Regions from separate parts of the Paraburkholderia sp. PAMB 6770 genome, predicted to be linked through region 2. Evidence: predicted binding sites of a transcription regulator. Region 2 holds the regulator's gene; the other holds the start of a gene.
The links. Region 2 encodes LexA, which represses DNA repair genes until DNA is damaged. Its sites were predicted from a motif close to ACTGTATNNNNATACAGT; they were not measured.
Positions count from the first base shown of each region.

Region 1: a site for LexA is predicted at 4,342-4,359, ahead of dinB (DNA polymerase IV). Genes of this name have one in related genera too.

Region 1 covers NZ_CM173238.1:1,140,196-1,150,428, forward strand. The annotation lists gene AC3AP7_RS05285 (hypothetical protein) at 1-119, shown strand, start outside; gene AC3AP7_RS05290 (ABC transporter permease) at 324-2,075, shown strand; gene AC3AP7_RS05295 (ABC transporter ATP-binding protein) at 2,087-3,436, shown strand; gene AC3AP7_RS05300 (aspartate/glutamate racemase family protein) at 3,488-4,192, opposite strand; gene dinB (DNA polymerase IV) at 4,469-5,533, shown strand; gene AC3AP7_RS05310 (amidohydrolase family protein) at 5,818-7,107, shown strand; gene AC3AP7_RS05315 (M3 family metallopeptidase) at 7,262-9,373, opposite strand; gene AC3AP7_RS05320 (acyltransferase family protein) at 9,698-10,233, shown strand, end outside.
Region 2 covers NZ_CM173238.1:2,025,460-2,035,692, reverse strand. The annotation lists gene AC3AP7_RS09255 (M20 family metallopeptidase) at 1-877, opposite strand, end outside; partial or broken gene mnmH (tRNA 2-selenouridine(34) synthase MnmH) at 1,118-2,236, shown strand; gene AC3AP7_RS09245 (permease) at 2,435-3,508, shown strand; gene AC3AP7_RS09240 (hypothetical protein) at 3,671-4,093, shown strand; gene AC3AP7_RS09235 (ABC transporter permease) at 4,371-5,198, opposite strand; gene nodI (nodulation factor ABC transporter ATP-binding protein NodI) at 5,237-6,151, opposite strand; gene AC3AP7_RS09225 (universal stress protein) at 6,407-6,883, shown strand; gene AC3AP7_RS09220 (DUF2939 domain-containing protein) at 6,999-7,664, opposite strand; partial or broken gene AC3AP7_RS09215 (hypothetical protein) at 7,794-7,991, opposite strand; gene lexA (transcriptional repressor LexA) at 8,208-8,858, opposite strand; gene AC3AP7_RS09205 (asparaginase) at 8,986-10,026, shown strand.

The DNA.
Region 1 (10,233 bases), 890 kb from region 2:
CGCACCTGCCGCACGTCGAGGACGCCCGCGTCCACTACGACACGATGCTGTCGCTGCGTACCCGCCCGCCCCGCGCACGGGGTGCGCTCTGGCGCTATCTCAAGTCGCTTTTTGCGTAGTGTCCGCGTGCGTCCGCACACGAGGCGTGCCGGCCACGACCGGCCGCCCCGCGTGCGGGCCGCGCGGGCGTGTTCATTCACTACCTGCCTGTTTTCGCTCATGTCTGTTTTCTGTTTTGTCCCGCATGCCCGCGCGCCGTTGGCCGGCCCGCGCGTGCCGGCCGTGGGCCGTGTCTCGATGACCGCCGCTGGGGGAGCGCTGTAATGGACTTCAGCTTCGACCTGAAACGCACCGCTCACGCGTCCGCGTGGCGTCTGTTGCCCAATGGCTGGGACTTCGTTGCGTTCCCGCTGATCATCTGCGTGATCGCGATGGCCGCGATCGGCTTTCACCAGACGCTCGCGCCGATGTCGACGCTGAAGGCCCAGGTGATCTCGCTCGACCCGTCGCATCTGCCCGAGTACGCGATGCGCACGACGCTGCGCATGCTCGCGGCGATCGTCGCCTCGCTGGTGTTCACGCTGGCGTACGGCACGCTCGCGGCGAAGAGCCGCCGCGCGGGGCTCGTGCTGGTGCCGATTCTGGACATCCTGCAGTCGGTGCCGGTGCTCGGCTACATCTCGTTCACGGTGACGTTCTTTCTCGCGCTGTTTCCGGGGCGCGTGCTCGGCGCGGAGCTTGCGGCGATCTTCGCGATCTTCACGAGCCAGGCGTGGAACATGACGTTCAGCTTCTACCAGTCGCTGCGCACGGTGCCGCGCGATCTGGACGAAGTCTCGCGCGGCTTTCACCTGACCGGCTGGCAGCGTTTCTGGAAGCTGGAGGTGCCGTTCTCGATGCCGGGCCTGATCTGGAACACGATGATGTCGATGTCGGGGGGCTGGTTCTTCGTGGTGGCGTCCGAGGCGATCACGGTCGGCAACAACACGATCACGCTGCCGGGGATCGGGGCGTATCTGGCGCAGGCGATTGCCGGGCGCAACCTGCACGCGGTCGGCTGGGTGATTCTCGCGATGACGGTGGTGATTCTCGCGTACGACCAGCTGCTGTTCCGTCCGCTCGTCGCGTGGGCCGACAAGTTCCGCATGGAGACGACGAGTTCGGGCAATGCGCCGGAGTCGTGGCTGCTCGACCTGATCCGCCGCACGCGGCTCATTCACCGGCTGCTGGTGCCGCTCGGCTGGGTGTTCGCCCGCGCGGCGCGGGTGCCGATGCGGCTGCCGGCGCCGCGCGGCATCCGGTTCGAGCTGCCGGGGCGCGGCAAGGCGTCGCGCGTGGGCGATATCGTCTGGGGCGTGCTGGTGCTGCTGCTGACCGCCTATGTGGTGTACCGGGTGGTGGCCTACGTGCGCACCGGGGTGACGCTCGACGAGGTCGGCCACGTGTTCGTGCTCGGGTTCATCACGCTCGTGCGGGTGGTGGTGCTGATCGCGCTGTCCTCGCTGGTGTGGGTGCCGGTGGGGGTGCTGATCGGGCTGCGTCCGGCGCTGGCCGAGAAGATCCAGCCGCTTGCGCAGTTTCTGGCGGCGTTTCCGGCGAACCTGCTGTTTCCGGTGTTCGTGATCGTGATCGTGCGGTTTCACCTGAACCCGGACATCTGGCTGTCGCCGCTGATCGTGCTGGGCACGCAGTGGTACATCCTGTTCAACGTGATCGCGGGGGCGAGCGCCTATCCGAACGATTACCGGGAGGCGGCGACGAACTTCGGGATCCGCGGCTGGCAGTGGTGGCGCAAGGCGATGCTGCCGGGGATTTTTCCGTACTACGTGACGGGGGCGATCACCGCGTCGGGGGGCGCGTGGAACGCGAGCATCGTGGCGGAGTTCGTGCAGTGGGGCGACACGAAGGTGGAGGCGCATGGGCTGGGCGCGTATATCGCGCAGACGACGGCGGCGGGGGATTTTCCGAAGATCATCCTCGGCATTGCGGTGATGTCGCTGTTCGTGACGCTGTTCAACCGCCTGTTGTGGCGACCGATGTATGCCTATGCCGAATCCCGGCTGCGGCTCGACTGAGAGTAAAAGCGATGCTAAATCCGAAAATCGTATCCGCCGATCTGCCGCACACGCCGGCGCCGGCGCCGGCGCCGCGTTCCGGCGCGGAGGTGCTGCGCGTCACCGACGTGAGCCGCGGCTTCAACAAGAACCAGGGCGAACTGCTGGTGCTCGACGGCGTGAACCTGTCGCTGCGCGAGGGCGAGATCGTCGGCATGCTGGGCCGTTCGGGCTCGGGCAAGTCGACGCTGCTGCGCATCATCGCCGGGCTGATCCGGCCGACCGGCGGCGACGTGACCTATCTCGGCAAGCCGCTGGACGGCCCGGCCAAGGGGGTCGCGATGGTGTTCCAGACCTTCGCGCTGTTTCCGTGGCTCACGGTGCTGCAAAACGTGGAGGCGGGACTGGAGGCGCAGGGCGTGGGCGCGCGCGAGCGGCGCGAGCGGGCGCTCGCGGCGATCGACCTGATCGGTCTGGACGGCTTTGAAAATGCCTATCCGCGCGAGCTGTCGGGCGGCATGCGCCAGCGCGTGGGATTTGCGCGCGCGCTGGTGGTGGATCCGACGCTGCTGCTGATGGACGAGCCGTTCTCGGCGCTGGACGTGCTGACGGCCGAGACGCTGCGCACGGACCTGCTGGACCTGTGGACGCAGGGGCGCATGCCGATCAGGTCGGTGCTGATCGTGACGCATAACATCGAGGAAGCGGTGTTCATGTGCGACCGGATTCTGGTGCTGTCGTCGAATCCGGGGCGGGTGCTGGCGGAGATCAAGGTGCCGTTCGCGCATCCGCGCAACCGGCTGGATCCGGCGTTTCGCCGGCTGGTGGACGAGATCTACGCGAAGATGACGGCGCGCCGTCCCGACGAGACCGCGAAGAAGGGGCTCGAACTGGGCAGCTGGCTGCCGCACGTGTCGACCAACCTGATGGCGGGTCTGATCGAGACGCTCGCGGCCGCGCCGTACCACGGCCGTGCGGACATGCCGGAAATCGCGCGCTCGCTGCATCTGGAGGTGGACGACCTGTTTCCGGTGGCCGAAGTGCTGCAGCATCTGGGGTTCGCCGAGGTGCGCGAGGGCGATATCCTGCTCACGCCGCCGGCGCGGGTGTTCGCGGAGTTCGGCACGCAGGAGCGCAAGATGATGTTCGCCGAGCATCTGCTGCGGCTCGTGCCGCTCGCGGCGCGGATCAAGAAGGTGCTCAACGAGCGTCCGGGGCATCGCGCGCCGCGCGTGCGCTTCGAGCAGGAGCTCGAAGACTTCCTGTCGGACAGCGCGGCCGAGGAAACGCTCGACGCGGTGATCAACTGGGGCCGCTACGGCGAGATCTTCTCGTACAACGACCAGACCGAGCTGTTCAGCCTGGAAGACGTCGAGGCGTGAACGGAGCCGCCGCCGCGCCGGCAGACGGGTGCGGCGTGCGGCGCGCGCCGCTCAGACCGGGTCGGCGGCGATGGCCCAGTCGACCGCGGCGCGCGCGTGCAGCGCCGTCGTATCGTAGACGGGCAGCGACGCATGCTCCGGCCTGATCAGCAGCGTGATCTCGGTGCAGCCGAGGATCACTGCCTGGGCGCCGCGCGCCGCGAGGCCGTCGATGGCGCGCTGATAGACGCGGCGCGCGTCGTCCCGTATCACGCCGTGACACAGTTCTTCGTAGATGATCCGATGGATCGCCGCGCGCGCATCGTCGTCGGGCGTCAGCGTATCGAGTCCGTAGCGTTCGTGCAGGCGCGCGCTGTAGAACGGCTGCTCCATCGTATAGCGGGTGCCGAGCAGGCCGACGCGCGTCACGCCGTCCGCGCGCAGCGCCGCGCCGGTCGGATCGGCGATGTGCAGGAACGGGATCGCGAGCGCCTGCTCGATCGCGTCGCAGACCCGGTGCATCGTATTGGTCGCGAGGATCACGAGGTCCGCGCCGCCGCGCTCGAGCTGACGCGCGGCCGCCGCCATCCGCGCGCCGAGCGCGGGCCAGTCGCCGGCGCGCTGCAGCGCTTCGATCGCCGCGAAGTCGACGCTCAGCAGCAGGCTGCGCGCATTGTGATGGCCGCCCAGACGCGCCTTCGCGTGGTGGTTCAGCAGCCGGTAATACTCGGCAGACGATTCCCAGCTCATGCCGCCGATCACGCCGATGGTCTTCATCCCGCTTCCCTTTGCCGGTGTCGGGCGCGGCCGGTGGCGCCCGCTGACTGAGTATAGGGGGCGCGGTGCGCGGCGCGCCGGTACGGCGCGGCCGTCGCCCGCCGATACGGCGACGGCGGGCGGCCCGATACAGCCACCTTGATAAAGGCACTGTGTTTTTGTACAGTGCGGGTACCTGAGTCAGAAGGTGTACCCGTGTCCGCGGCTGTGCCGTTTGCGTTGCCCGTGCGCAAGATCATCCATTGCGACTGCGACTGCTTCTATGCATCGGTCGAGATGCGCGACGACCCGTCGCTGCGCGGCCGTCCGCTGGCGGTCGGCGGTCGTCCCGACCAGCGCGGCGTGATCGCCACCTGCAACTACGAGGCGCGCCGCTTCGGCGTGCATTCGGCGATGTCGTCGGCGCTCGCCCTGCGCAAATGCCCCGAGTTGCTGATCCTGCCGTCGGCGATGGAAAAATACCGGGTCGCGTCGCGTCAGATCATGGCGATTTACCGCGACTACACCGCCGCGGTCGAGCCGCTGTCGCTCGACGAAGCTTATCTCGACGTCACCGGCACGACGCGCTGCAAGGGCAGCGCCACGCTGATCGCAACGGAAATCCGCGAGCGCGTGCGCGCGACGGTCGGCGTGACGGTGTCGGCGGGCGTTGCGCCGAACAAGTTCATCGCGAAGATCGCATCCGACTGGAACAAGCCCGATGGCCTGTACGTCGTGCGCCCGCACGAGACCGATGCATTCGTCGCCGCGCTGCCGGTGCGCAAGATCTTCGGCGTCGGCAAGGTGACCGCGGCGAAGCTGGAACGGCTCGGCGTGACGACCTGCGCGCAATTGCGCACATGGCCGCTCGTCGATCTGCATCGGCAGTTCGGCGTGTTCGGCACGCGGCTCCATGAACTGGCGCGCGGCATCGACGAGCGGCCGGTACGGGCTGATCGCGAGCGCAAGTCGATCAGCGTGGAAACGACCTACGTCACCGATCTCGACACGCTCGACGCGTGCGCGGCGCAACTGCGCGAACTCGCCGCGCAGCTCGACGGGCGGATTGCGCGCGCGGGCGCGGCGGCGCTCGTGCGCAAGCTGTTCGTGAAGATCCGCTTTGCCGATTTTCAGCGCACGACGGTCGAGTGTGTCGGCGAGACGCCCGACGTGCCGACGCTGCTCGCGCTACTCGAAAAAGGCTTCGCGCGCCGCGACCGCGCGGTGCGCCTGCTCGGCGTCGGCGTGCGGCTCGAACAGGACGCGGGGGCGCTCGAAGGGCAGTTCGCGCTATTCGATGAAGCGACGGACGACGCTTCGACGGACGAAAGCCCGGCGGCGCACGCAGACGGGCCGCGCTGAAGCCCGTGCCGATGCCGGGGCCCGTTTCCGCCCGCTTGTGCGTTGCTGTGCGGTGACCGGTGCGATCGCCAGTACGGCCACCGGCGGCGAGGCGACAAGCCGACAAGCCGACAAGCCGACAAGCCGACAAGCCGACAAGCCGACAAGCCGACAAGCCGACAAGCCGACAAGCCGACAAGCCGACAAGCCGACAAGCCGACAAGCCGACAAGCCGACAAGCCGCACCCGGTTGCTCACTGCCTTTGTAGTGCCGATAGAATCGACCTCAGCCCAAGGAGCGAGTCATGGACCTGATCATCCGTCGCGCGCGTTTGCCGCGCAGCGAATCGCAACACGCGTCGCTGGTCGATATCGGCATCGATGCGGCGCGCATCGTCGCCGTCGAGCCGCATCTGGCCGCGCAGGCGCCGCAGGAAATCGACGCGGCCGGCCGGCTGGTCGCGCCGCCGTTCGTCGATCCGCACTTTCACATGGACGCGACGCTGTCCTACGGCCTGCCGCGCGTCAATGCATCCGGCACGCTGCTCGAAGGCATTGCGCTGTGGGGCGAACTCAAGCCGCAGCTGACCCAGGACGCGCTCGTCGAGCGCGCGCTGCAGTATTGCGACTGGGCTGTGGCGCGCGGCCTGCTGGCGATTCGCAGTCACGTCGACGTCTGCGATCCGCGCCTGCTCGCGGTCGACGCACTGCTCGACGTGAAGCGCCGCGTCGCGCCGTATCTGGACCTGCAGCTTGTCGCGTTTCCGCAGGACGGCCTGCTGCGCAGCCCTGGCGCGTTCGATAACCTGAAGCGGGCCATCGCACGGGGCGTCGACGTGGTGGGCGGGATTCCGCACTTCGAGCGCACGATGGCCGAGGGCGCCGAGTCGGTCCGCCTGCTGTGCGAATTCGCCGCGCAGCAGGGGCTGCGCGTCGACATGCACTGCGACGAATCGGACGATCCGCTGTCGCGCCACATCGAGACGCTCGCCGCGCAGACGCACCGGCTCGGGCTGCATGGCCGCGTGGCGGGCTCGCATCTGACGTCGATGCACTCGATGGACAACTACTACGCGAGCAAGCTGCTGCCGCTGATGCGCGAGTCCGGCGTCGCCGCGATCGCGAATCCGCTGATCAACATCACGCTGCAGGGCCGCAGCGACACGTATCCGAAGCGGCGAGGGATGACGCGCGTGCCGGAAATGATGGCGGCCGGCATCACAGTCGCGTTCGGCCACGACTGCGTGATGGATCCGTGGTACAGCCTCGGCTCGGGCGATATGCTGGAGGTCGCGCACATGGGCTTGCACGTCGCGCAGATGACGGGCATCGACGCGATGCACGCCTGCTTCGATGCGGTGACGGTGAACGCGGCGCGCATTCTCGGGCTCGACGGCTATGGGCTTGCGCCCGGCTGTGCCGCCGATTGCGTGCTGCTCGACGCGCGCGATCCGGTCGAGGCGATCCGCCTGCGCGCCGCGCGCCTCGCGGTGATCCGGCGCGGCAAGGTGGTCGCGCGTTCGCCGGCCGCGTGCGCGACGCTCGCGCTCGACGGGCGGCCGGCACAGGTCGATTTCCGGCTGCAGCGCGGCTAGCGGGTAATGCGCGCCGGCGCGCGCCGGGGCTCACTGGTGCACGCTGGCGCGTATTGAGGCGTATTGAGGCGTATCCGCGCGCGGAAGCGCCCGCCCCGGGTGCCGCCCGCTTGGCACGGGCCGCCCGCCGGAGATTGCGCCGCCGCTCGCGCGCTCAGCGCGGCGCCGCCTGTGACGCGGGCGTCATGCCGCTGTGGCGCAGCAGTGCGTCGATGCTCGGCTCGCGGCCGCGGAACGCCTTGAACGACTCCATCGCGGGCCGGCTGCCGCCCACTTCGAGAATTTCCTGGCGATAGCGCGTGCCGGTGGCCGCATCGAGCACGCTGCCGCCGGCCGCCTCGGCCGCTTCCTCGAACGCCGCATAGGCATCGGCCGACAGCACTTCGGCCCATTTGTAGCTGTAGTAGCCCGCGGCGTAGCCGCCCGCGAAAATGTGGCTGAACGTATTCGGCCAGCGCGAGAACGACGCCTGCGGCACCACGTGGAAGCGTTCGTTGATTTCGCGCGCGAGCGCATTGGCGCTGAGCGGGCCGCTCGGATCGAAGTCGGTGTGCAGCTTGATGTCGAACATCGAAAACACGATCTGGCGCAGCGTCGCGAGGCCGCTCTGGAAATTCTTCGCGGCGAGCATCTTGTCGAACAGCGCGCGCGGCAGCGGCGCACCGGTCTCGACGTGCGAACTCATGTCCTTCAGCACGTCCCATTCCCAGCAGAAGTTCTCCATGAACTGCGACGGCAGCTCGACCGCGTCCCATTCGACGCCGTTGATGCCCGACACCGCCAGTTCGTCGACGCGGGTGAGCATGTGGTGCACGCCGTGACCGAACTCATGGAACAGCGTGATCACCTCGTCGTGCGTGAAGCAGGCCGGCTTGCCGCCGACCGGCGCGGAGAAATTGCAGGTCAGATAGGCGACCGGCGTCTGCACGCCGCCGTGCGCGAGGCGGTGACGCGAGCGCGCATCGTCCATCCACGCGCCGCCGCGTTTGCCTTCGCGCGCATACAGGTCGAGGTAGAACTGCGCGACAAGCCCGCCGTCCTGGTTCTCGACGCGGAAAAAACGCACGTCCGGATGCCACACAGCCGCTTCGTCGCGGCGAATCGCGACGCCGAACAGCGTCTCGGCTACCTTGAAGAGTCCCCTGAGCACCGCGTCTTCCGGGAAATACTGCTTGACCTCGTTCTCCGAGAACGCGTAGCGCTGCTGGCGCAGCCGCTCGGCGGCGAAGGTCATGTCCCACGGCTGCAGTTCGTCGAGACCGAGTTCCTGCGCGGCGAACGCGCGCAACGCCTGCCAGTCCTGTTCGGCATGCGGCCGGGCGCGGGTGGCGAGGTCTTCGAGGAAAGCGATCACCTGTTGCGGCGATTCCGCCATCTTCGGCGCGAGCGACACCTCGGCGAAGTTGCGGTAGCCGAGCATCTGCGCTTCCTCGGCGCGCAGCTGGAGCTGCTCGGCGAGGTTCGCGGTGTTGTCCCATTCGGCCTTGCCGTCGCCATACGCGCTGCCGAGCTCCGACGCGCGCGTGACGTACGCGCGGTACATCGCCTCGCGCATCGCGCGATTTTCCGCGTATTGCATGACCGGGAAGTACGACGGGAAATGCAGCGTGAACTTCCAGCCCTGCTCGCCGTCGCGCTCGGCGGCTTCGGCCGCGGCGGCGATCACGTCCTCCGGCAGACCGGCGAGTTGCGCGTGGTCCTCGACCCGGTAAGCGTAAGCGTTGGTCGCATCGAGCACGTGATCCGAGAAGGCTTTCGAGCGTGTCGCCTGACGCTCCTGCAACGCGGCGAAACGCGGCTTCTGCGCTTCGGGCAGCTCCGCGCCGGACAGCCGGAAATCGCGCAGCGCGTTGTGCAGGATCTTCTGGCGCTCGCCGGTGAGCGACGTGAAGTCCTCGCTCGCGGCGATCGCCTTGTACTTCTCGAACAGCGCGAGATTCTGGCCGACGCTGGTCCAGAACTCCGTCACGCGCGGCAGGTTGTCGCTGTAGACCGCGCGCAGCTCGGGCGTATCGGCGACCGCGTTCAGATGGCCGATCACGCCCCAGGCGCGCGACAGCGGTTCGGTGGCACGCTCGACCGGATCGATCACGTCGGCCCACGACGCCGGCGTGACCGGTGCGCTCGCACGCGCGACGGCCGCGCTCGCGTCCGCGAGCAGGCGATCGAGCGCAGGGGTGACATGTTCGGGGCGGATCTCGCCAAAGCGCGGCAGGTCGGAGAAATCGAGGAGAGGATTGTCGTGTGCCGGTTGAGTAGGGGACATGGGGCTTCCTGTCTGACGCGGTTGAAGGGGGAGCGCGGCGAGGCGGCGCCCGGTTCGGTGACGGCTGCGATGTGCTGACTGTGATTATTGGGGCGGTGTGCCCCGATTCCAATCGGTGCATGCACAAATTATCAGAAGCCGGCGCGCGGCGTGCGGCGCCGGATAGTCGCGCCAGATGCGCCCGGGGGGGGAACGGGCGGCGGCAATCGCGCGGCCGCCGCCGTTGCGTGCGACAGCGAACGGTCGGCTGCGCCGCGCCGCGCGATGCTGGGGGCTCGACGCCGCGCGGACCGTGGCGGCGCGCGCCGCTCCGGGGGGACCGAGATGAATCCGCTTTCGCATGCGCTTTCGCGCAACGGCAACAATTTCGACCTCGTGCGTCTGCTGGCGGCGATGGCCGTCGTGTATGGGCATTCGTATATCCTGCAGCAGCCCGACGGCAGCACCGACTGGGTCAGCGGCGCGCTCGGCTTCGACGGTTTCGGCGCGTTCGGCGTCTACGCGTTTTTCCTGCTGAGCGGGATGCTCGTGACCGCGAGCTTCGACCGGCAGCGCTCGGCGCCGCGCTTCGTCGCGCTGCGCATCGCGCGGATCTGGCCGGCGGTGGCGGGGGGCTCGCTGGTCTCGGTGTTCGTGCTCGGACCGCTGTTCACGACGCTGCCGCTGCACGCGTATTTCAGCGCGGGCGCGACGTGGGCGAATCTCGACAATTTCTCGACGATCGTGCTGAAACACGGCTGGGCGCTGCCCGGCGTGTTCGAGCACAACCGCTTCGGTCACGACATTTGCGCGCCGCTCTGGACGCTGCCCATCGAGGTGCGCTGTTATGCAATCGTGCTGGTCTGCGGGCTCGCCGGGCT
Region 2 (10,233 bases):
TGAGGCCGGGTTCGCCCCAGTGCGCGTCGACCGGCGGATCGCCGGGGCCGCCGCCGACGCGGATGTCGGCGAGCGCGCGGCGCACCGCGTCGGGGATCGGCGGCGGGCGCAGGCCCTCGACCGCGATCGCGCCGCGCGCATCGACGAGACTCGCGAGCGCATGCGCGAGCACGATGGCCGGATTGCGCAGCAGGCCGCCCCAGTTGCCGGAGTGATGCGCGCCGTCGCGCAGGGTCAGCGCGAGGCGAAAATTCACCGCGCCGCGCGAACCGAGAAACACGGTCGGCCGCCGCGCGGCGAGCCGGGGACCGTCGGAGGCGATCAGCACGTCGGCCGCGAGTTCGTCTGCGAAGTGGCGGCAGATCGCGTCGAGCCCGGGGGAGCCGGCTTCTTCGCCCATCTCGATCAGCAGTTTCGCGTTGAAGCCGAGCGAGCCTCCGCGTGCGGCGAGCACGCTGGCGAGCGCGGCCAGGTTGATCGAGTGCTGGCCCTTGTTGTCTGCGGTGCCGCGGCCATACCAGCGCTCGCCCTCGACGGTCACGGCCCACGGCGTGAGGCCGTCGCGCCACTGGGCGTCGTAGCCGCGCACGACGTCGCCGTGTCCGTAGATCAGCACGGTCGGCAGCGTGTCGCTTTCGTGCCGGCTCGCAATCAGGAACGGCCCGAAGTCGCCGGCGGGGTTGTCGACGATGCGCGTCGCGAAGCCGAGCCGCTCGGCCGCGGGCGCGATTTCGCCGCTCAGGTACGCGCGCAGCGCGGGCACGCATCCCGCCTCCTGGCTTTCGGTGCGCGCGCCGACCCGCCGGTTCAGGTCGGCGAGGAAGTCGCCCGACTCGAAGTGATGGGTGGCGTGCTGGATGGCCTCGTCTCGGCTCAAGATCGTCTCCGCGGGAATGGCATGTGGTCGATTCTAGGGGGGGCGCTTTTTTGCCACAATGAGCGAATTTAGAAGTGCGCCTTGCCGAAACGGCAACGCATCGGGCGCGCGCGGCGGGCGCCGGCGTGCGGTCCGGGGAGGGCAGGGCGCGCGGCGGCGGCCGTGCGATAATCCGCTCATTCGCCTTCCGTACGGCGGTTCGCGCCGGGTACGGCGGGGCCTTTCTGATGCGTTGTCCAATTGAAAAACCTGCTCGTCACCCTGGATCAGCTTGCGCAGTTCGATGAGGTCGTCGACGTGCGCACGCCGCTCGAATTCGCCGAGGATCACGTGCCTCGCGCAATCAATGCCCCGGTGCTCAGCAACGAGGAGCGGGTGATCGTGGGCACGATGTACAAGCAGGTGTCGCCGTTCGAGGCGACGTGCGTCGGCGCGGCGATGGTCGCGCGCAACATCGCGCATCACCTGGAGACCACCTTCGCGGGCCGCCCGCGCAACTGGCGCCCGCTGATCTACTGCTGGCGCGGCGGCAAGCGCTCCGGCTCGATGACCACGTGGTTCAACCTGATCGGCTGGCAGGCGCGCCAGCTCGAAGGCGGCTACAAGACCTACCGGCGCTCGGTGCTCGACACGCTCGGCAGCGCGCCTCACCGCCTTGCCTGTATCGCGCTGACCGGCCATACCGGCACCGGCAAGACGCGGCTGCTGCACGCTCTGCGCGAGGCGGGTGCGCAGGTGCTCGACCTCGAAGGGCTCGCGTGCCACCGCGGCTCGCTGCTCGGTGCGCTGCCGGATCGGCCGCAACCCGGGCAAAAGGCGTTCGATACCGCACTCGCGGGCGAGCTGGCGCGCTTCGACGCGCGCCGGCCGGTGTTCGTCGAGGCGGAGAGCCGGCGCATCGGCGCGATCACGCTGCCCGATGCGCTGCTCGCGGCGCTGCATCGTGGCGTCTGCGTCGATGTCGCGGCGCCGCGCGACGCGCGCATCACGTTCCTGCTGCAGGATTACGCGCACCTGTTCGACAATCCGGCGGGCTTTCGACAGCAGCTCGACCGGTTGATCGGTCTGCACAGCCGCGAGCAGGTGATGCGCTGGCATCAGCTCGTCGACGCCGGCAGCCTCGACGATCTGCAGGCGCGCGAGCAACTGTTCGGGGAACTGATCGAGCGTCATTACGATCCCGCTTATCTGCGCAGCAGCCGCCAGCATTTCAGCCGGCTCGGCGACGCGGTGCCGTTCGTGTTTCAGCCGAATGCGGCCGACAGCGTCGCCCAGGCGCGCACGCTGCTCGGGCAACTGGCCGCGGCCGGCGTGAGCGGGCTCGACGCGGCGCCGGCGCGCGCCGCCGACGTGCAGGACGCCGGTCCCGGGGGAGGCGCGCCAGCGCGGGTTTCACCGCAGCTTCAGGCACACGCGCCAGCCCCTGCGCCGTCCGGTGCTCCGGACCGGCTGCCGGGCGACGCGTGCGCCGGCGCGAGCGGCTTTGAGCAGCACGCTGGAACCGTCGGCAAACCCTGAGGCTTGCCTTTTTCGAATCCGTTCCCGACCCGAGCGATGATGAACACGACCCATCCGTCCCGCCCCGCCTCGAACTGGCCGCCGTTCCTGCTTTTCCTGCTGGTCGCAGTGATCGGCCTGTTCTATGTCAAATGGTCTCCTTACTATCACCGCGCGTTCACGGCGGCGGCGACCCATTCGATCGGCAACTCGATCCTGATGGGCAAGGACGCGAGCCCGCCCGCGCCGTCGCTCGCGGCCGCGTATGGCTATGCGCTTGTCTATGGCAAGGCGATCTGGCAGGCGATGGTGCTCGGCCTGCTGCTCGGCTCGGCGGTGCAGGTGCTGCTGCCGGTGCAGTGGATCGCGCGCGTGCTCGGACGGACCGGCTTTGGCAGCGTCGCCGCGGGCGGCCTGCTGGCGATACCCGGGATGATGTGCACCTGTTGCGCCGCGCCGGTCGTGGTCGGCCTGCGCGCGCGCCACGCGTCGCCGGGTGGCGCGATCGCGTTCTGGCTCGGCAACTCCGTGCTCAATCCGGCCACGCTCGTGTTCATGGGCTTCGTGCTCGGCTGGAACTGGGTTGCGCTGCGCGTCGTGCTCGGCGTGCTGATGGTGTTCGGGCTCGGCTATCTGGTGAACCGGCTCGTCACGCCGCGCGAAGCGCGCGCCGCCGACGAGCAGCTGGCGCGGCTCGCCGCGCAGCAGCAGACGGCCGGCGGCGGTCTGTTCGTGCGCTGGCTGAGCCTGTTCGCGCGGCTCGCGCTGCGGCTCATTCCGGAGTACATCGTGCTGGTGCTGCTGCTCGGCGCGGCGCGCGCGTGGCTCTTTCCGCACGTCGGGCCGGCGATCGGCAACGAGTTTGGCTGGATCGTCGCGCTCGCGGTAGCCGGCATGCTGTTCGTGATTCCGACCGCGGGCGAAGTGCCGATCATCCAGGCGATGCTGGCGCTCGGCATGGGCGTGGCTCCGGCGGGTGCGCTGCTGATGACGCTGCCGCCGGTCAGCGTGCCGTCGCTCGCGATGCTGATGCGTTCGTTCTCGCCGCGCATGCTCGCGCTGGTGGCGGTGTCGGTGGTCGGGTTCGGCGTGGCGGCGGGCATGCTCGCGCTTGCGCTCGGTTTCCACGCCTAGTTTTTACGCCCGCATTTGCGGTTGTTGTTTTACGGTTGTTTCTCGCATTAAGCATCCAGGCGCGCGGGCGGCTTCCCGTGGCGCCGGCGCGTTGCCGGGCCCGCGGCGGAATCGGCGGTCGGCTGGAATCAGGACAAGATCAGCACAAGATCAGGACAGGCTATGGCGCAGCAAAAAACTCATCCGAAACTCGAACAGGCGCTCACGCGCGGCGATCTCGCGATTCGTCAGGCGAACTCGGCGCGCGCGACCGCGTTGTTGCGCGCACTCGGCAAGATGATCGTCGATGCATCGGCGACGATCGGCGTGGAAGCCTTCACGCTGATTCCCGATGGCGATCGCATTTACGATCCCGCCGGCGGCTTGTGGCCGCAGGAACTGCTGGTGTCGCTCGACGGCCCGGTCGAGGAAGCCGACCCCGACGAACTGCGCACGGTACGTCTGCTGGCCGACGAGCCGAAGACGATGTTCCGCACCGAATGGCAGCGCGCCGACGGCAAGCGCGGCCGCCACGACGGCGGGCCGTTCGCGACGGTCGGCTTCATTTCCGACGTCGAGATTCCGTGGAGCGATGACGAGGAATGACGGCGAGGGATGACGGCGAGGGATGACGGCGAGGGATGACGGCGAGGGATGACGGCGAGGGATGACGCGCGGCGAGGTGTGGCGGCGTGACGAGGCATGATGGTGCGACGCCGGCACGGATCGATCTCAGGTCGCGGCCGGGGCGCTCGCGCGTTGGCGCATGAGCGCATCAGGGGGGCGCGCATCAAGCGTGTTCGCGCATCAGGGGGCACCCATCAAGCGTGTTCACCCATCAGCCATCAGCCCATCAGCGCATCAGCCATCAGCGCATCAGCCATCAGCGCATCATCCGGCGCCGGAACAGCACCGCGCACGCATAGAACGGCACGAGCACCCAGGCCGCCAGCACTGCGACGTGCAGCGCCGCGCCGTCGAGCGGACGGCCGAGCATCGCGGCGCGGATCAGGTCCACCGCATGCGCGAGCGGCAACACCTGCGTGATGTGCTGCACGAGCGGCGGCAACTGGCTGACCGGAAAGAACACGCCGCACAGCAGCATCATCGGCGTGAGCGCGAGGGTCTGGTAGAACATGAAGAAGTCGTAGGACGGCGCGAGCGCGGTGACGATCATCGCGATGCTCGCGAACGCGAGACCGGCCAGCATGATGACCGGCAGCGCGAGCAGCATCGACGGAAAACTCGCATAGCCGAGCACCCCGGCGACCAGCATGATCGCGGCGCCGGACAGCATCGCCTTGCTGCCGGCCCAGACGATTTCGCCGAGCACGATGTCGCCGAGCGTGAGCGGCGTGTGCATGATCGCCTCCCAGGTGCGCTGCACGTGCATGCGCGAGAAGCCGGAGTACATCGCTTCGAAGCTTGCCGACATCATCACGCTCGACGCGACCGTCCCCGACGCGAGAAATGCGATGTACGACACGCCGTCGACATGGCCGACCATCAGCCCGAGGCCGAAGCCGAGCCCGAACAGATAGATCATCGGGTCCGCGAGGTTGCCGATCATCGACGCAGCTGCGAGCTTGCGCCACACCAGATAGTTGCGTCGCCACACGGCCATCCAGTTGCAGGCGTTCGCGGGCAGCGCGGCAAACGGCGGACTGGCGTGGCGGGCGTCACCGGGGGTGTCGTAGGTGCGGGCGTCCATGGTCGCAAAATTCCTTGGCGTGAAAGCGGGCAGGCCGCTCAGTCCTGCATTTCGCGGCCGGTGAGCCGCAGGAAGACGTCTTCGAGGTTCGCCGGGCGGTGCAGATACCGCAGGTCGGCGCGCTGCCGCAGGCGCGCCAGTACCGGCTCGGCGTCGCTGACATAGCAGAAGAGCGTCTCGCCGCTCACTTCGGTGCGCTGCGCGAGCGGCGCCAGGGCGTCGCGCAGCGCGGCCGGGTCGGAGCCGTAAATCTCGATCACGTCGCAGCCGATTTCGGAGGCGATCAGTTCGCCCGGCGCACCTTCGGCGATCTTGCGCCCTTCCTCGATCACGCAGAGGCGATGACAGAGCCGCTCGGCTTCTTCCATGAAATGCGTGGTGAGCAGGATCGTCTTGCCCCGCGCGAGCAGCGAGCGCAGCCGTTCCCAGATCAGATGGCGTGCCTGTGGATCGAGCCCGGTGGTGGGCTCGTCCATGATCAGCACGTCCGGATCGTTGACGAGCGCCCGGGCGAGCGTGAGGCGCCGCTTCATGCCGCCCGACAGTTCGCCGACGCGCGCGTCCGCCTTGTTTTCGAGGCGCGCGAACGCGAGCAGCGCGGGCACCATCGCGCGGGCCTGCGCGGTGCTGAGTCCGAAGTAGCGGCCGAAGACCAGCAGGTTTTCACGGACCGTGAAGTCGGGATCGAGATTGTCGAACTGCGGCACGACGCCGACGCGCGCGCGCGCGAAACGCGAGCGCGCGGGAATCGGTTCGCCGCACAGCCGGATCGTGCCGGCGTCCGGAGCAGCGATGCCGAGCAGCATCCTCAGCGTGGTGGTCTTGCCAGCGCCGTTCGGTCCGAGCAGTCCGAAGCACTCGCCCGCGCGCACGTGGAACGACAGGTCGTCGACCACGGTCTTACCGGTATAGCTTTTGCGGACTTGAAGGAACTCAATAGCGGCTTCTGACATGGGGCGATAGGGTCCGAAACACAGGAAAGACCGGTCGGGCTGATCATTCTAGGGCATCGGCGCGGTACTGTCGGCGGTGGCGGCGTGAGCCGCGTGCCGGGGCAGGGGTGTTGCGCTGCGATATCCGGCGGCGGCCTCGTCCGGGCGGGCAACGGGGAGCGCTCCGCCTGTTAGCGTTTTCCAGCCCTTGCCAGCCGAATTGCGGCGCACCATGATGGAGACGAGAACCGCGATCGGCGCGGAAGGGAGATCATCATGGCGAGCTACAAGAAAATTCTGTTGTGCTACGACGGCTCGCGCGAGGGCCGCAAGGCGTTGCGCTGCGGTGCGGATCTGGCGCTGGACCTGAAGGCGGAGACGCATCTGCTGTCCGTGGTGGACATGCGGTCGAGCATCGCGCAAAGCGCCGGACTGCTGACGGACGTGGCCTGCGGCAGCTTCGAGAAAGCCGCGCGCGACATCCTGCAGGAGGGTGTCGACTGGCTGACCGAGCGCGGCGTGCGGGCGCAGGGGCATTTCGCGTTTGGTCATCCGATCGACGAAATTGCGAATCTGTCCAGCGAGCTGCAGGTGGACCTCGTCGTCGTCGGGCACCGTTGCCGCACCGGGCTGTCGCGCTGGTGGATGGGCGCGGGCAACACGCCATTGCTCGACCGCGTTTCGTGCAGCATCCTCGTGGCGTGCTCGTCCGCGCAGGAGCAGCAACAGGCCGCCGCCGAGGCTGCAGCCTGATTCTCGCGCGGCTCCGCGGCTGGGCCCTTGCGGGTCTCTCGTTCTCGCGTGGACCGTTGCCTGGGCCCGTGTTGGGGCCGTTGTTTAGGCTGTTGTTTGGATCGACGGGTTTGGCCTAGTCGCCCAGTTCGACGGCCGCCAGCTTCCAGGTGAACCACCCCTCGCGATGCAAGATCGCGCGGTAGCGTGCGTCGCCCACGCCATGCTGGTAGGTGACGACGAATTCATTCAGGCTGCGATAGCCCGCGTGCGTGTGCGGCGGCGCAGATGGCTCAGACGGGACGGACGCGGCGCCGGTAGCCGCAGTGCCTGGCGTGGCGTCTGCAGCCGCGGAAGGGGCCGTGTCCGGCGGCCGCTGCTGCGGGTTGCCGCTCGGCGGCATGCCGTTGAGCAACGCCGCGACGCCGGCAGGCGTCGCGTAGGCATCGACCAGCGGCCCGACCAGTGCAATGCCGATCATCGCGCCCAGCGCCGCGAACGGATTGCCGCTGCCGTGCACGCGACGCGTCATGAGGCCCGCGATCTGCTCCTTCAGGCTCTCGCGCAGCGCGGGGTAGTCCACGTATTCGCTGACGGTTTGCGCATCGCGCGCGTCGGCGGCCTGCTTCAGACGGTTGAGCGCGACATAGGGGGAGGCATAGCCGTAACCCAGTATCGCGACCAGCGCGACAACGATGAGAACCGCAATGAACGGCTTCGTGGAGCCGCGGCTGGCGCGGGGTGAGACTCGGGTTGCGGCCGAGGTGGAAACCGCGGGTGAAACTGAGGTTGAAACCGGCATCGTACGGCGCGCTCCAGAAAGTGAGGCCAGGTGTAGAGCCAGACACGGAGCCAGACACAGGGTCAGGCACAGGGTCAGGCACGTGGCCAGACGCGGGGCCGAGGTGGGCGCGTGCGGTGATGGAGTCCGTTAGCGGCTCGCGACGCCCGCGCTTTCCTCTGCAATGCAGCGGTCGATCATGCGGCATACGGCGTCCAGCGTGCCGACCATGATGACGCGCGACGGTCCATGGTACACGCGCACCGGCGCGCGGCGCGCCGGCTCCGCCATATGGAGCCCGGCATTCAGCGACACGCGTGCGAAAGCTGGCAAGGCAGACGGCGGGGTGCGCGGTGCGCCCGATACGCTGCGGTCTGGGTGGGCCGCGGGCGCCGGATCGAACAGCGAGCCGCTGGGCGGGCCGGCGTCGAGCGGCGCGCACGGCACGACGCCGCGCAGGTGACGCAGACGGCCGAACTGGCGAAAGGGCAGCAGGCGGGCAAGGCGTTCCATGCGTTTCTCCAGACGGGATTCAGACAGGGTTCAGACGGTTCTTCAGACGGTTCAGAATTCGGTGGGACGGATCAGCCCCACCGCAATGCCTTCGAGCGCGAAATCTGCACTGCCGGCCTCGACGAAGATGTTTTCGTAATCGGGGTTCTCGGCAATCAGTTCGATGCCGTTCGTGCGGCGCTTCAGACGCTTCACGGTGACGTCGTCGCCGAGGCGCGCAACGATGATCTGCCCGTCTTTTGCCTCGCTGCGCCGCTGCACGGCGAGCAGGTCGCCGTCGAAGATGCCGGCGTCGCGCATCGACAGCCCGCGGACTTTCAGCAGGTAGTCGGGCTTGCTCGAGAACAGCGCCGGGTCGCATGCGTAGTGCTGCGCGATGTGCTCCTGCGCGAGGATCGGGCTGCCCGCCGCGACGCGGCCGATCAGCGGCAGCGACAGTTGCAGCAGCGCCGCATGCGGCAGCGTCAGCTGGTGCGGCGCGTCGTCCTGCCCGGCCAGCAGCCGGATGCCGCGCGAAGCGCCGGCCGCGAGCTCGATCACGCCCTTGCGCGCGAGCGCGCGCAGATGTTCCTCCGCCGAGTTCGCCGAGCTGAAGCCGAGTTCCGCGGCTATTTCGGCGCGGGTGGGCGGAAAGCCCGTGCGCTCGATCGCGCGGCGGATCAGATCGAAAACCTGCTGCTGTCGTGCGGTGAGTTTGGTCATGGCGCCACTGTATGGATAGACAGGTGACTGTATTTTTATACAGTATCGGGCACTTTTCAAGTGTTACGTGAAGTCCCCGGCGCCAGAGCGTGCCGCGGCCCGTCTCGCATCGATTACAATCGCCGCCATGACTACCTCGCCTTCCACCGCTTCCACGCACGCCGCCGCGCCGGCGCGCGTCCTGCCGCGCATCGCGGTGCTGGCCACCGGCGGCACGATCGCCGGCTCCGCGGCCGACGCGACCCATACCGCGGGCTACCAGGCCGGCGTGGTCGGCGTCAACCAGCTCCTCGACGCGGTGCCGGCGCTTGCCGGCGTCGCGCGGATCGCGCCCGAGCAGGTCGCGAGCGTCGACAGCAAGGACGTGGCGCTCGCGCTGTGGACGCTGCTCGCCGCGCGGGTGAACGCGCTCGCGGCGGATGACGCGATCGACGCCATCGTGATCACGCACGGCACCGATACGCTCGAAGAAACCGCTTACCTGCTGCACCTCACCGTGCACACCCGCAAGCCGGTGGTGCTGACCGCGGCGATGCGGCCGTCCACCGCGCTGTCGGCCGACGGCCCGCTGAACCTGCTGAACGCGGTGACGGTCGCGGCGAGCGCCGCGGCCGCCGGACAGGGCGTGCTGGTGGCGTTCAACAACCGCATTCACAGCGCGCGCGACGTCGTCAAGGTCAGCACCTATGCGGTGGACGCGTTCCAGTCGCCCGAGGTCGGCGCGCTCGGCTGGGTGCAGGATGGCCGCGTCGAGTTCCAGCGCGGGGTCGTGCGCGCGCATCCGCTCCCGGGCGGGTTCGCGGCCGGCGACGACTGGCCGGCCGTCGAGGTCGTCACGAGCTATGCGGGGGCGTCGCGCGTCGCGGTCGATGCGCTTGTCGCCGCGGGCGTGCGCGGCATCGTCGTCGCCGGCACAGGCAACGGCTCGATTCACGCTACCGTGCAGCAGGCGCTGGCCGAAGCGGCGAAGGCGGGCGTCGCGGTGGTGCGCGCGTCGCGTGTCGGATCGGGCCACGTGATGCGCAACGGCGCGGCGCCCGACGATGCGCTCGGCTTCGTGAGCGCGGGCTCGCTCAATCCGTACAAGGCGCGGGTGCTGCTGATGCTGGCACTCGCAGCGGGCGTGGCTGGGGCCGACGCGCTGCAGCAGGTGTTCGACACGTACTGACGCGCGAGGCGGGCGCTGCGCCCGCCCGGTCGGTCGGGCTCGCGGAAAGAGGGGGCGGGCGCCCGTCTGCGTGGGCGTACAGTGCACAGTACTCCTGTGTATTGGGGCGCTCCTGCGTGTGCCGCCCCATGCCCGCGTCGCTCACGGCCCACAGCCCAGAATTCACGACCCGCAACCCGCAACCCGCAACCCCAATGAAACGCGACA